DNA from 2 places in the Stenotrophomonas sp. PD6 genome. Region 2 is predicted to be linked to the other one. Evidence: riboswitches for the same ligand, from Rfam matches in the RefSeq annotation. Region 2 holds a riboswitch; the other holds the start of a gene.
The links. A riboswitch is a leader RNA that binds a small molecule or an ion and turns the genes downstream of it on or off. The one in region 2 is predicted to bind thiamine pyrophosphate.

Region 1 (4,392 bases), on a different contig from region 2:
TGGCCCGCAGCAGGCGGCGCAGCAGTTCAGGGGTCTGGTTCATGCGCGCAGGCTAACGCGGTTTGAGTGCAGCCTCTGCATGGCTGGCCGCCGTCCATGCCCGCAGCCCCATCACCGCCATGCCGACGAACACCAGGTACAGCCCGGCGGTCACGTCCAGTGACTTGACCAGATACATGGCCACGTAGACCACGTCGACCACGATCCACAGCCACCACGTGGCGACATGGCGCCGGGCCTGCCACCACTGCGCCACCAGGCTCAACGCCGCCAGCATCGCGTCCAGCCACGGCAGCGCGGCGTTGGTCCAGGTGTGCATGGCCGCGCCCAGTGCGATGCCGAACACGATGCCCACCGCGAGGTCACGCAGCAGCGTCCTGCGCGGCAGCGGCGCGATCACGATGGCGCCGTCCTGTTCGGCGTGGCGGTGCCAGCTGAGCCAGCCGTACAGCAGGAAGCCGCCGAAGGCGACCTGCAGCAGCGTGTCCGAGTACAGCCTGGCCTCGATGAACACCACCGCGTACAGCCCCACCGCCACCAGGCCCACCGGCCAGGCCAGCATGCGCCGGCGCGCCATCAGCCAGACCCCGAGCAGGCTGGCCACCACCGCCGACCATTCGAGCACGGCCGGGTTCATAGCCCGACCGTCACCGACAGGCGCGCCTGGCGCGGTGCACCGGCGAACAGGTAGTAATCGCCGTAGCTGCTGCCGGTATCACGCCAGTAGAAGCGGTCGAACACGTTGTCCACCGCGAGCGTCCAGGTCACCGGATGCTCGCGCAGCGCGTGCCGGAAGCGCAGGCCCGCATCGAACACCGAATACGCCGGTGCCTTCACGCTGCCATCCACCGTCGCCGCATTGGAGGAGGCGTAGCGCCAGCCGCCGCTCACGTCCAGGCCGGGCGCGAAGGGCAGGGCGTAGTCCACGTGCACGGCGGCGCGCACCTTGGGCACGTTCACCAGCTGCTGGCCGTCGTAGTACGCCGTGCCGGCATCGCGTGCGCGCGCCTGCAGCACGCTGGCGCTGGCGGTCAGCGCCAAGCGCTCTGTGAGCTGCCCGTTGCCGCTCAGCTCCAGCCCGGTGTGGGTCTGGGTGCCTTCCTGCACGAAGGTGAAGCCGGCCTCGCTGTCATCCGGCTTGGCGTACTGGAACGGTTGGCGGGTGCGGAACACGGCCGCGCCCAGCATCAGCCCGTCGGTGGCCGCGTACTTGACGCCCACCTCGCGCTGGCGCGACTGCATGGCGGGCAGGAAGGCGCTGCCGTTGGAGGTCCAGAACGGCGCTTCCTGGCCCAGCGACAGTCCTTCAACGTAGCTGGCGTAGACATTGAGCTGGTCGGTGGCCTTCCACACCAACGCTGTCTGCGGCAGGAACTGCGACATGCGGCTGTGCCGTTCCGGGGTGCCGCGCTTGTCGTAGGCGCGCTCGTCCAGGCGCACGTAGCGGCCGCCGGCCAGCCACTGCCAGTCGTCGCCGATGCTGATCCGGTCCAGCGCGAAGAGTGCACGCTGCCAGCTGTCCAGGCGGCGTGCCGACGGACCCGGCTGCAGCGGCGAGGGATCGAACACCGGCACCTGCGCATCGTCGATGTTGGCGGTGCCGACGTACTCGTTGACGTTCTGGTGCTTGTCCACCGTGCGATGGAACGCGCTCAGCCCGACCGACAGTTCGTGCGTGAGCGCGCCAGTGGCGAAGTGCCCGCGCAGCTCGGCGCGCAGCTCGTCATTGCGGCGCGTGTCATCGGGGCTGCGGTAATCGTAGATGTCGTAGTCGCCATCCGGTGCGAAGTAATTGCCCGGCGTGCTGCCATCGGCGCAGGCGGCGGCGTAGTAGCAGCCGTAGGCGAAGGCGACGTTGTCGTCGATCACCGAGCGGCTGTGGCCGACTGACACGCGCGACTGCCAGTCCGGGCTGAAATCGTAGGTATGCAGCGCGGTGATGTTGGTGCTGTCGATGCCCACCGGCTGCTGCCACGGCTGGTGGCCGAGCATGCGGCTGCGGTCCACGCCGCGCGGCAGTGCGCTGCCCCCCAGCAACTGGTAACCCGAGGCCGAGCGCTGCGCGCTGGTCTGGTAGTTGGCGTCCACTTCCAGCTTGCCGTGCTCGCCGATCAGCCAGTCGGCGGCCAGCGAGTAGAAATTGCGGCGGCCGTCGGCATGGTCGATGTAGGACGCGCTGTCATCCCAGGCGGCATTGAAGCGCAACCCGAAGCGCGGCGTGAGCCAGCGGCCCACGTCCACCGCGGCGTAGCGCGAGCCTTCCGAATCGGTGGCCAGGGTGACGGTGGTGATGTCGATGGGGCGCTTGCCCACGTAGTTGATGATGCCGCCCGGCGCCATCACGCCCGCGGCCAGGCCGGCCTCGCCCTTGAGTATCTCCACCTGCTGCACGTTCTCCAGCGCCAGCCGCTGTTCGCCGGCGATGGACAGACCGTTGAAGCGGTAGCCGGTGGCCGGGTCCAGCGCGAAGCCGCGAATGGCGATGTTCTGGTAATAGCCGACCGGCGCGTAGCTGTCGCCCAGCGACGCATCGTGGCGGGCCAGTTCCGACAGCGTGCGTACCTGCAGGCGGTCGAGCACGGCGGCGTCGAGCACGTTCACCGAAGCCGGCGTGTTCTTCCAGTCGGCGCTGCCAAAGCTGCTGGACGGCGGAAGGGCCGCGGCGGGCTTGCGTGCCTGCACGCGGACACCGGCCAGGTCGGTAGGCGAACGCTCGCCCGTGCCGGCATCGGCCTCACTGGCATGCAGCGGCAGCGCGGCGCAGAGGGCGGCGGTCAGGAGCGTGAGGCGGTAGCAGCGGTTCATTCGAGTCGTCATCAGCCAAAGGAGACGAAGCGAAGGCGCACGCGCGCACCAGGTCGGTGCGCTCGCTGCTCAAAGCTCCCTACGCCGGTGCAAACCGGATCAGGTTCCAAGGGACTCTCTCAGCCTGGCAACGCCAGGCACCCCCGCTTCAGCGGTCATTTTTCCACCAAACGGCGGCCGTTGCGAGCCTGGATGTCAGGCGGCGGCGTGCAGGCCGCCCAGCAGGGCGCGCCCGCGCGGCCCGGCGAACCAGTCCGCATGGCCCAGCAGGAAGGTGTGGTAGGCCACGTCGGCATTGGCGCTCGAGCCGGTAACCCCTTGGAAGTACTCCACTTCCGACAGCGCGAAGTCCAGGTGGACCACCGGCAGCAGATCGGCCAGCAGGTGCACCTGCGCCGCCGACAGGGGCCGCTCCTGGCGGTAGCCGGCGAGCAGGGCCAGGGCGATGTCCGGGTGGGCGACCGGGCCGTCCGCGTCATCCGCCAGCCAGGCGATGGCGTTGCGTTCGATGGCCGTGGCCAGATCGAACAGCGCGCTGGCCGGCGAGGCCAGGCCGAAGTCGAAGATGGTGGCGATGCTGGCGTCCGGGCCGTGGCCGCTCCACAGCAGGTTGGATGCGTGCCAGTCGTTATGGCCCCACAGCACCGGCTCCGCCTGCAGGCGCCCGGCCAGCGCGCGCTGCCAGGGCAGTACCGCGCGCTGCAGGTCCTGTTCCCACGGCTGGCGCGACAGGTAGGCGGCCAGGCCGGGGCGTTCGGCCAGTTGCTGGCGCAGTGCCGCCACCGGGTCGGCGGCGCGGATCAGGTCGTCGCGCGCCACCAGCAGGTGGGTGCCGCGCTGCGGCGCGTGGTAGTCGGCGGCGGCACGGTGCAGCCGGGCCAGCATCGCGCCGGCCGTGTGCGCCTGCGCGGCATGGGCAAGCGGCGTCCACGACGGGTAGTTGCGGTACAGATCCTCTCCCGCGCCTTCTGCATGGACCTCGTAGGTCCAGCCGTCGTGTTCGAGCGCGGTGGTGCCCGAGCGGGCGGGCAACACCTGCACGACCGGCAGGCCTGCGCCGGCCAGATGCGCCATGAAGCGGTGCTCCTCCTCGAGCACGCGCGCCGGGCGCACCTGCACGGCATGGCGTTTGACGAAGCAGCGCCGCCCCCCGCAGTCGACCAGCGCCGCAGCGGAGAACGGCCGCGGGCTGTGCCACAGCAGCCGGCAGTCGCCGTCCAGCGCGGCGTGGTGTTCGCGCAGCCAGGCCAGCTCACCGTCACCGATGGCCGGCCAGTCTGCGGTCACCTCGTCGTTATCGAGGCCTTGTACGCGGTGGTCGTTCAAAGATGGCCGTCGCGCAGGTAGTCGAACAGTTCCGCATCGCCCTTGAGGCCCAGCTTGAGCATCGCATCGCCCTTCTGCCTGCTGATGGTGCTGACGCTCTTGTGCAGGTGCAGGGCGATCTCTTTCACCTTCAGGCCGCTGCTGAGCAGGCGCAGTACCTCCACTTCGCGTGGCGACAGTTGACGGGCTCGGTCCTCGTCCACCCCCTGCGTGCCGATCGCGTCAATGCGGGCCTTCAATGTGCGGCTGATGTACGGCTGC
Region 2 (4,392 bases):
CGCGGAACTGCGTGGACTTCTCGGCCATGCCGGCCGCCAGCGCCGCCTGCTCGTCCAGCCCCTGCCCCGCCGCATAGTCGCGCACGTCCTGGGTGATCTTCATCGAGCAGAAATGCGGGCCGCACATGGAGCAGAAGTGCGCCAGCTTGTGCGCATCCTTGGGCAGGGTCTCGTCGTGGAACTCCTTGGCCTTCTCCGGATCGAGGCCGAGATGGAACTGGTCCTCCCAGCGGAACTCGAAGCGTGCCTTGCTCAGCGCGTTGTCGCGCACCTGCGCGCCCGGGTGGCCCTTGGCCAGGTCGGCGGCATGCGCGGCGATGCGATAGGCCATGATGCCGTCGCGCACATCCTGGCGGTTGGGCAGGCCCAGGTGCTCCTTGGGCGTGACGTAGCAGAGCATGGCGGTGCCATACCAGCCGATCATGGCCGCACCGATCGCGCTGGTGATGTGGTCATAGCCCGGTGCGATGTCGGTGGTGAGCGGCCCCAGCGTATAGAACGGCGCCTCGCCACATTCGCGCAGCTGCTTGTCCATGTTCTCCTTGATCAGCTGCATCGGCACATGGCCGGGGCCCTCGATCATGGTCTGAACGTCATGTTTCCACGCGATCTTGGTCAACTCGCCCAACGCTTCGAGTTCACCGAACTGCGCGGCGTCGTTGGCATCGGCGATGCAGCCGGGGCGCAGGCCATCGCCCAGCGAGAAGGTCACGTCGTAGGCCTTCATGATCTCGCAGATGTCCTCGAAGCGCGTGTAGAGGAAGTTCTCGCGGTGGTGGGCCAGGCACCACTTGGCCATGATCGAACCGCCGCGCGAAACGATGCCGGTCACGCGCTTGGCGGTCAGCGGCACGTGGCGCAGCAGCACACCGGCATGGATGGTGAAGTAGTCCACGCCCTGCTCGGCCTGTTCGATGAGGGTGTCGCGGAAGATCTCCCAGCTCAGTTCTTCCGCGCGCCCGTCCACCTTTTCCAGCGCCTGGTAGATCGGCACCGTGCCGATCGCCACCGGCGAATTGCGCAGGATCCATTCGCGGGTTTCGTGGATGTGCTTGCCGGTGGACAGATCCATCACGGTGTCGCCGCCCCAGCGGATCGCCCACACCAGCTTCTCCACCTCCTCGGCGATGCCGGAGGACACCGCGCTGTTGCCGATGTTGGCGTTGATCTTGGTCAGGAAGTTGCGGCCGATGATCATCGGCTCGCTTTCGGGGTGGTTGATGTTGTTGGGCAGCACCGCGCGGCCGCGTGCGATCTCCTCACGCACGAACTCGGGCGTGATCGAAGCGGGAATCGATGCCCCGAACGACTGGCCCGGATGCTGCATCAGCAACGCCTTGTCGCGGATCGCCTCGATGCGCTGGTTCTCGCGGATCGCCACGAACTCCATTTCGGGTGTGATGATGCCGCGCCGGGCGTAGTGCATCTGCGTGACGTTGGCACCGGCCACCGCGCGGCGCGGCTGCAGGCGCGAGGGGAAGCGCACTGCGTCCAGGCGGGCGTCGGTTTCGCGCGAACGCCCGAACGCCGAGCTCAGCCGCTCCAGCAGCTCGGTGTCGCCGCGCTCGGCCACCCAGCCCGCGCGCAGCGCCGGCAGGCCGGTGGACAGGTCGATGCGGGCCTCCGGATCGGTATACGGACCCGATGTGTCGTACACCGTCAGCGGCGCGTTCTCTTCGCCGCCGAACAGGGTGGGCGTGCGGGTCAGCGCGATCTCGCGCATGGGCACCTGCAGGTCGCTGCGCGAACCCGCCACGTGGATCTTGCGCGAGCCGGGAATGGGTCGCGTGACCGATTCGGACAGCTGCTGGGCCTGTTGCTGCAGGGCGGAAGGGTGTGCGTTCATCGGGCATCGTCCTGGGTTATCGGTGCGAGGGTTCGCACGGCAAGGGACGAAGCGGCGGCGCACGGCAGGCGCACGGCGCGCGGATGCCAGGCGGGGAGCTGGGCGGCGCGGTGCATCGGCTGTTGCGAAGCTTCCCTACGCCGGTATCAACCGGATCAGGTTCGAAGGGACTGTCTCAACCGTGGCCACCTGGCCGCGGTACCCCCGCTTCGGGGCGGATTAGACCACAACCACGGCGAAGTTGCCTCGCCGCGTGTAGCCAGGCGCGCACCGTGAACAGGGTTGTCATGCCGCATTGGCTAGACTGCCGCGCAGCGACGCCGCTGCTGCGCTGTCCGCTGTGTCCGGCTCGACCGGCCCGAATCATGCCAGTCGTTGCCGCCGTGCCGCTGGAGACTGCGAGCTGCGGCTCGCGCCTGTACGGAGACGCGCCTGCATGGTGTTCCGAATTTCAATCGCACTGGTGCTGTTGCTGGTGCTGGTCGCCGGCGTCGCGCCGGGCCCGTTCAACACCGTGGTGCAGAGTGGCCTGGTGCATATCATCCGCAGCACCGGCTGGCTGTATCTGCTGGTGGTGTTCATCACCCTTTCGTTCCTGCTCTACCTGGCGTTCGGCCGGCTGGGCTCGCTGCGCATCGGCGGTGAGGATGCCGAGCCCGACTTCTCCAACGCCAGCTGGATGTCGATGCTGTTCGCCGCCGGCATGGGCATCGGCCTGGTGTTCTGGGGCGCGGCCGAGCCGGTCTCGCACTTCGTCACCCCGCCCGAAGGCCTGGCCCCGCAGAGCATGGAAGCCGCCCGCGCCTCGATGCGCTACGCCTTCTTCCATTGGGGCCTGCACCCGTGGGCGATCTACGCCCTGATCGGCCTGGCCATGGCGTGGTTCCAGTTCAACCGCAATGGGCGCGGCCTTGTCAGCGACCTGCTGCAGCCCCTGATCGGCGCGCATCATCGCGGCTGGATCGGCACCGTGGTGAACGTGGCCGCCGTCGTGGCGACCGCAATCGGCGTGGCCACCACGCTGGGCTTCGGCACCATCCAGATCGCCGCCGGGCTGGAGCGCGTGTTCGGCATCCACGCCGGCGTCCCGCTGCAGCTGACCGTCATCGCGGTGGCGTTCGTGCTGTACATGGCCTCGACCACCAGCGGCGTGCACCGTGGCATCAAGTGGCTGTCCAACATCAACCTTGCCCTGGCCGCCCTGCTGCTGGCGCTGGTGCTGGTGCTGGGTCCGACCGGCTTCATCTTCGACACCTTCACCACCACCATCGGCGCCTACCTCAACCAGCTGGTGACCATGAGCCTGCGCATGTCGCCGTTCTCGGGCAGCACCTGGGTGGCAGACTGGACGATCTTCTACTGGGCCTGGTGGATCGCGTGGGCCCCGTTCGTGGGCTCGTTCATCGCGCGCGTGTCGCGCGGGCGCAGCATCCGCGAGTTCGTGCTGGGCGTGGTGATCGCGCCGAGCCTGCTCGGCTTCCTGTGGTTCTCGGTGTTCGGCGGCACTGCGTTGTGGTCGCAGATCTTCGGGCATGTGGACCTGGTGCAGGCGCTGGGCAACGGCTACGAGACGGTGCTGTTCACCATGTTCGACAGCCTGCCGATGCCCACGGTGCTCTCAGTGATTGCGCTGGTGCTGCTGATGATCTTCTTCGTCACCTCGGCCGACTCGGCCGTGCTGGTGCTGGCCAGCATGTCCACCGACGATGCGGGCGACCCGCCGCTGTCGCGCAAGATCACCTGGGGCGTGGCCATCGCCCTGATCGCGGGCGCGCTGCTGCTTGCCGGCGGGCTGGACGCGCTGCAGGGCATGATCACCATCGCCGCCCTGCCCTTCGCGCTGCTGATGTTGGCGGTAATGTGGTCGCTGTACCGCGTGCTGGACATGGAATACCAGCTGCAGCGCCGCCGCGCGCTGCGCGCGCGGCGGATGATGGATGCGTGGATCGAGCGCGAGATTGCCGCGCAGGAAGAGACACGCGATGAGGCGTCGCGGGCGGATACCTAGCGCTCAAGAGCAGCGTTTCAGTTTCTGCGTGCCGGGGCGGCCGTCGGGCAGCCACGCTCCGGGACACGCCGTGAACCCTTCCTTATGAGGCATCGCGAGCAGATACCTGGCGCTCAAGAGCAGCGTTTCAGTTCATCCGTGCTGGGGCGGCCGGCGGGCAGCCCCGCTCCGGGACACGCCGTGAACCCATCGTTATGAGGCATCGCGAGCGGATACCTAGCGCTCAAGAGCAGCGTTTCAGTTCATCCGTGCTGGGGCGGCCGGCGGGCAGCCCCGCTCCGGGACACGCCGCAAGTACGTCCTTGTAGGCTGCTCCAAAACATCCATGTTTTGGAGCGTCCCTCCGGGGGCTACCCGCCGGCCGCCCCCGATAGTTGGTCGCGTGCGGATACGAAGAGCAGACACGCACGGCGTGTCCCTACGCGGCGGTTACGCCGAATGGGTCTGGGGTCGGTTACGCCGCACGGGCCTGGGCCGGTAGATTCGGTTCCCGAACGAATGCACGGAACCCACCAACGTCCGGTAACGCAGGAAAAAT

Region 1: another riboswitch for thiamine pyrophosphate. It lies ahead of ACOZHM_RS06920 (TonB-dependent receptor); the one in region 2 lies ahead of thiC (phosphomethylpyrimidine synthase ThiC).

What each region holds. Positions count from the first base shown of each region.
Region 1 covers NZ_JBLZQD010000003.1:255,676-260,067, forward strand. Annotated here, with positions in the region: gene ACOZHM_RS06910 (helix-turn-helix transcriptional regulator) at 1-43, opposite strand, end outside; gene pnuC (nicotinamide riboside transporter PnuC) at 53-637, opposite strand; gene ACOZHM_RS06920 (TonB-dependent receptor) at 634-2,805, opposite strand; TPP riboswitch at 2,865-2,960, opposite strand; gene ACOZHM_RS06925 (phosphotransferase enzyme family protein) at 3,001-4,092, opposite strand; gene ACOZHM_RS06930 (response regulator) at 4,128-4,392, opposite strand, start outside.
Region 2 covers NZ_JBLZQD010000006.1:160,420-164,811, reverse strand. Annotated here, with positions in the region: gene thiC (phosphomethylpyrimidine synthase ThiC) at 1-1,846, opposite strand, end outside; TPP riboswitch at 1,961-2,062, opposite strand; gene ACOZHM_RS11170 (BCCT family transporter) at 2,283-3,854, shown strand.